2 linked regions of the Robertmurraya sp. FSL R5-0851 genome follow. Each later gene encodes a partner of the first gene's protein in a complex. Links are inferred from orthologs where the notes say so. Each region holds a gene or a part of one and is shown in the gene's direction. Other genes may lie near its edges.

Region 1 (3,176 bases):
TGGCACTATATCTATTGATGGGACTGATTTAAAGGACGTTTCGCTAAAGAGCTTAAGAAAACAAATAGGTGTAGTGCTACAAGACACATTCATATTTTCCGGTACGATTATGGAAAATATATTGTTTGGAAACCCCGAGGCATCGGAGGAAGAGGCAAAAGAAGCTGCAAGGGCTGTTGGTGCTAATGGGTTTATTGAAAGACTTCCAAATGGGTATGAAACTGAGGTAGAAGAGAGAGGAAATGTCCTTTCAGTAGGGGAGAGACAGTTAATTTCCTTTGCCAGAGCCTTGCTTGCAGACCCTAAAATTCTTATACTAGACGAAGCTACGGCAAGTATAGATACAGAATCTGAACAGAAGATTCAAAATGCCCTAAAGACTTTATTAAAAAACCGTACAGCTGTTATTATCGCTCACCGTTTATCTACGATACGTGAAGCTGATCAAATCTTTGTACTTGACCATGGTGAAATCATTGAACAAGGTAATCATGAACAATTAATGAATTTACAAGGGGAATACTATTCTCTTGTAAGAGCACAATTTACCATGAACACAGCGAGTTAATGGAGTTAGTTATCGCTCACCCTGAGATTAAAGGGTTCTGTTTTCGGGTACTTTCTTATTAAAACACAAGAATTGACGTATGAATTGCATACGTCTTTCTTTATTTATTAGCGTTTCTACAAAATCCCATTAACTTTTACCTAGCAATTGACAACACTATTAAGATGGACAATAAGTATTGTACAATTAAAAATAAGGTTCAAAACTTATGTCATTTGCAGTGCCGTTTTAAGTACCGATTTTATTATCTAAATAAGCGTTTCGATAAAAAGCTACTGTTTTCCACATCTAGGTTCAAGAGGGTTAAGCACTTATCTGTTGGGGATCAGGTTAAGTACCCGAGCTGCAAAATAGACGGAGATATTCCGCTTAATTAGTAATTTTTAATAAAAAAGGCTTAAATAGACGGAGAGATTCCGCCTATCGGCTAAAAAACTTCGAAAATAGGAGATTTTGCTTTGCATAAGCGGAAAAACTCCCCTTACTTACCCCCAAACAAGGCTCCATTTCACTAATAACCGGAAATTCTCCGCTTATTTTCCAATACGACCGTCATTTCGGTACGTATTTTAAGAAAAGTACTTCAAAACGGAACTCTTTACCCTGAGATGGGGGCTTTTTCCTTTTAGTCCTTTGTGCTAAAATGGTAAAATACTTCAATAGTATTCGGAGGAACCTTTTTATGAAAAAAGAATTTGCTGTCATTGGACTCGGTCGTTTTGGAGGAAGTATTTGCCGTGCTCTTGCTGAAGAGGGTATGGAGGTTATGGCAATTGATAATAGTGAGGACCGTGTGAATGAGTTTTCAATGATTGCTTCTCATGCCGTAGTAGGGGATTCAACTGATGAATCAGTATTAAAAAGTCTTGGTATACGTAATTTTGACCACGTGATTGTTGCCATTGGGGATAATATTCAAGCAAGTATTTTAACTACGCTTATACTAAAAGAGCTTGGCGTAAATAATATTACGGTAAAAGCACAAAATGATTATCACGAGAAGGTACTTAGAAAAATTGGTGCAGACCATGTGGTTCATCCTGAGAGAGACATGGGGAAAAGAATTGCTCATAATATCATATCGAACAGTGTATTAGATTATCTGGAGCTTTCAGATGAACATAGTATTGTCGAAATTGTTGCAAGTGATCGTCTTGTCGGGAATACTATTATCGATTTGGATATTCGTGCGAAATACGGTATTAACATTGTTGCTATTAAGCGAGGAAATAATATCATTGTATCACCACAAGCAAATGAACCCATTGCAGAAAATGACGTCCTAATCGTTATTGGGGCGGATGTTGATATCAATCGTTTTGAGAAGAAAGTCATCCAATGATACAAATAAAAGCCACTCTATTTTTAGAGTGGCTTTATGTTTTATACCTCCATTATGATCGGTAAAATCATAGGGCGGCGTTTTGTTTTTTCATATAGGAAAGGAGATAAGGTGTCGGTAATTTCATTTTTAATTTCCGACCATTGTGTTGTTTTTCTTTCCATTACTTTATTTAAGTGCTTAGAAATGAGTGATTGAGCATCGTTAATCAGATCACCGGACTCTCTCATATACACAAACCCGCGTGAGATGATATCAGGACCAGCAGCAATTTTAAAGTCCTTCATATTAATGCTTACAACAACAACGACTAGTCCTTCTTCAGATAGGATTCGACGGTCTCTTAAAACGATATTACCGATATCACCGATTCCACTTCCATCAATATAAACATTACCTGATGGAATCTTTCCAGCAACTTGTGCAGTATCTTCACTTAAAGCTAGAACCTCACCATTATCCATAATAAAGCAGTTTTCTTCTTCTACTCCACAATCTACTGCAAGTTTTGCATGCATTTTTTGCATGCGATATTCCCCGTGGATTGGCATAAAGAACTTAGGTTTAATCAGTCGTAACATTAGCTTTTGTTCCTGTTGTCCACCATGACCAGAAGTATGAATATCATTTAATGATCCATGAATCACATCTGCTCCTGCTCGGAAAAGCATGTTGATCGTACGACTTACACTAACCGTGTTTCCTGGAATTGGCGAAGATGAGAACACAACAGTGTCTCCAGGAATGATTTGAATTTGACGGTGAGTTCCATTGGCAATACGTGAAAGAGCTGCCATAGGCTCCCCTTGACTTCCTGTACAAAGTATCGTTACTTGGTTAGCTGGAATTCGATTAATTTGTTGTGGCTCAATAAATGTATCTTTCGGTGCACGAATATAACCTAATTCTTGTCCAATACGAATCGCTGCTTCCATACTTCTACCAAATACAGCGATTTTTCTGCCTTGTGCAACAGCAGCTTCTGTTACTTGTTGAAGGCGGTGGATATTAGATGCGAAGGTGGCAAAAATAACACGCCCTTCTACCTTTCTAAAAATATCCTGAATGCTTTCACCCACACGTCGCTCTGACATGGTAAAATCAGGGACTTCACTGTTGGTACTATCAGACAACAAACAGAGTACGCCATCTTTACCGATCTCAGCCATTTTTGTTAAATTAGCTGGTTCCCCAACTGGAGTGAAATCGAATTTAAAATCTCCTGTGTGGACAATTTGTCCTGGCGGGGTTTTCACGACTATTCCA
Region 2 (3,252 bases), 1.4 Mb from region 1 along the record:
TCTGTGTTGTTTACCTCAAACATTACCTGTTGTTTTGTTTGATGGCTCATATTATTAGATTCATTCATTCGGGATATATGTGTTAATTTGCCTTTTTCTATTATCGCAAAACGATCACACATCAGTTCCATTTCTGAAAGCAAGTGGGAAGAGACCAATACAGATATCCCTTGATTCACTAATAATCTTAAATAATCACGAAATTCCCTTATACCTTGTGGATCAAGTCCGTTTGTCGGTTCATCAAGAATGAGGATGCTTGGACTATGTAATAAAGCCTGAGCAACTCCGAGTCTTTGTCTCATTCCAAGGGAATATGTTCTTACTTTCTGGTGGATCGCTTGTTCAAGACCGACCAAGCGAATTACCTCATCAAGCCTTTCAGTTGAAACCTCTCTAGTAGCCATTCTCATATAATGCTTTAGGTTTTTCATTCCACTCATATATTTATAGAATTCTGGATTTTCTACAATGGCCCCTATTTCACCCATTGCATCTTTAAATGATTGATCTAGATCATGTCCATTTATGACTACTTTTCCTTCTGTACGATTAATTAAGTGAACGATCATTCGAATGATCGTTGTTTTTCCAGCTCCGTTTGGACCAAGTAAACCAAAGATTTCCCCTTTTTCAATTTGGAAAGTTACGTTTTCAACAATCAGTTTTTTCCCTATTTTCTTTGTAAGGTTGTTAACTTCTAGAGCATATTGAGTCATTTTCACCCTTCTTTCCATCTTTTATATAGCACCTATTTCTATACGATTAAAATTGGATAAAGTTACAAATTATTATTTATTTTCAATTGTTTCCTCATTCACTCTGTTAAAATAATACTAGATGACTGTTTGAGCAATTGAATAAACTACTTCCCGATTACCATTATCTTTTGTATAATTGGAACTTATGGGAACAACAATATGTTTAGAATATTTTTAAAGAGGTTTATTATGAAAATTAGTTCGAAAATCTTTATGGAAAAGCTTTCATCTGTTCAAATTATTGTGTTGTTTTATATCATTGCGGTAGGTATTTCTACTCTTCTTTTACTAATCCCTGTTGCACTAAAACCAGGTGAAGAGCTCTCTTTTGTTGATGCTTTATTTACTGCGGCAAGTGCGGTAAGTGTCACTGGATTATCAACAATAACTATTGCAGAGAAGTTTAGTACTACAGGTATGTTTATATTAACTTTCATCCTCCAATTTGGTGGAATTGGGATTATGACTCTGGGAACATTCATTTGGTTGGTAATGGGAAAAAAAATTGGACTCAGAGAAAGAAAATTAATCATGACAGACCAAAATCAATCGACCTTATCAGGACTTGTACAGCTTATGAGACAGATACTTTTCCTTATTATATTAATTGAAATTATCGGTTCATTGGTTTTAGGTGCTTATTTACTGCGTTACTACCCTGACTGGCCTGAAGCATTATTACACGGATTTTTTATGAGTGTTAGTGCAACAACCAATGGCGGCTTTGATATTACCGGTAAATCCCTTCATCCTTATGCAGGTGATTACTTTGTTCAACTAGTCAATATCATTTTAATTGTGTTAGGGGCTATAGGATTTCCTGTATTAATTGAAGTTAGGCATTTCTTATTTAGGAAAGAAGATACCCTTTTCCGTTTCAGCTTATTTACGAAAATAACATCAACCACTTTTATACTATTAGTAGTGATTGGAACCATACTCATCATCCTTTTTGAATATAACGCATTTTTTGCAGGGAAATCTTGGCATGAATCTTTCTTCTATGCGTTCTTCCAATCCGTATCGTCTCGTAGTGGTGGACTATCAACAATGAACGTGAATGAATTCACTACACCAACGTTACTCATTTTATGTATACTTATGTTTATTGGAGCATCCCCAAGCAGTGTTGGGGGAGGAATACGAACCACTTCATTAGCAATTATGATGCTTAGTATCTTCAGCTATGCCAAGGGAAAAGATACAATTAAAGTATTTAAAAAAGAAATACTGCAGGAAGACATTCTTAAATCCTATATTGTAATAACAACAGCTATAATGATTTGTTCAGCAGCTGTGATCACCATTGCCGTGCTAGAACCATCGATAGGTCTTATGCCAATCCTTTTTGAAGTCTGTTCTGCATTTGGAACCACTGGATTATCTATGGGGATTACTTCCGAATTAAGTGTCGCAAGTAAGCTAGTCATAATTTTGGTCATGTTTATTGGCCGTATAGGTATCTTCTCTTTCCTATTTATCATTCGTGGAAACCCAGTTAAAGAAAAGTTTCATTATCCTAAAGAACGAATTATTATTGGTTAGATATAGTAAAGTAAAAACTCCACTGTTTTGAGCAAAGGAGTTTTTTTTATACTAATGGTGGAGTTTTCTTTTTAATTTCGATTTGCTTGATTTTATTATCATATTTCCTTTATTTTTGACTAAAACAAAATTATTATTAATAAACAAAGACGATGTGATACTTACAATTCCAGGTAGTGTGTGCTAAACTATTATTGTCTTTAGACATGGGACTTCCTCCGTGCTGGTATTTTGGTTGGCGAACCAAAAATATTTTAGCACCATGAGGAAGTTTTTTTAATACCACGCTGAAAGCTTTTTGGAACCCCGGGCCTAGCCCGGGGTTTTCGTTTCCATAAAAAACAGAAGCATGAATATTCATGCTTCTCGTATCTTATACCGGAACACCGACAAAGAACTCATTATAAAGTGCTTTTACAGCATGCTTTTCATCCGCTTCTTTGACACCAAACATCATACTTACTTCAGATGAACCTTGGTTAATCATCTCAATATTCACACCAGCATCGGCAAGAGCCTTCGCAGCTTTTGCTGTTGTTCCAACATTTTGTCTCATGCCTTCACCAACAATCATGATTAAAGCCAAATCGTGCTCAACCTTCACTTCATCTGCATGCAATTCAGTGAGAATTAGGTTTACAATACGTTGTTCTGTTTCGTAATCCATTTGATCCTGACGTAAAATAACAGAAATATCATCAATTCCTGACGGAGTATGCTCGTAGGACATTCCATGTTCTTCTAATATTCTTAATAATCTACTTCCAAAACCGATTTCTCTGTTCATTAAATATTTTCCAACATAAATACTACAGAACCCTTTATCACTTGCAATTCCTGTTACAGGACCATTTTGAACACTACGCTGATGAACAATTAAAGTCCCTGGTGATAGCGGGTTATTCGTGTTTTTTACCTGTACTGGAATTCCTGCCCTAAAAGCTGG

Evidence for each region.
Region 2: MKX65_RS07355 (region 1) and MKX65_RS14315 share a complex: the UniProt entries of both Bacillus subtilis proteins name them as parts of the ktrCD complex. The link is inferred for Robertmurraya sp. FSL R5-0851 from one-to-one orthologs.

The regions. Positions count from the first base shown.
Region 1 is NZ_JBBOOE010000001.1:1,413,893-1,417,068, forward strand. What follows is about bases 246-3,080. They hold MKX65_RS07355 (potassium channel family protein), read left to right. Parts: upstream 246-1,250; coding sequence 1,251-1,910; downstream 1,911-3,080. Other genes in these bases: MKX65_RS07350 (ABC transporter ATP-binding protein), read left to right, coding at 246-568; rnjA (ribonuclease J1), read right to left, coding at 1,952-3,080. In the rest of the region: more of MKX65_RS07350, read left to right, coding at 1-245; more of rnjA, read right to left, coding at 3,081-3,176. UniProt on the Bacillus subtilis protein: Catalytic subunit of the KtrCD potassium uptake transporter. The 2 major potassium transporter complexes KtrAB and KtrCD confer resistance to both suddenly imposed and prolonged osmotic stress.
Region 2 is NZ_JBBOOE010000001.1:2,789,767-2,793,018, forward strand. Bases 218-3,128 are described here. They hold MKX65_RS14315 (TrkH family potassium uptake protein), read left to right. Parts: upstream 218-950; coding sequence 951-2,306; downstream 2,307-3,128. Other genes in these bases: MKX65_RS14310 (ABC transporter ATP-binding protein), read right to left, coding at 218-719; MKX65_RS14320 (aspartate kinase), read right to left, coding at 2,680-3,128. Also shown: more of MKX65_RS14310, read right to left, coding at 1-217; more of MKX65_RS14320, read right to left, coding at 3,129-3,252. UniProt on the Bacillus subtilis protein: Integral membrane subunit of the KtrCD potassium uptake transporter. The 2 major potassium transporter complexes KtrAB and KtrCD confer resistance to both suddenly imposed and prolonged osmotic stress.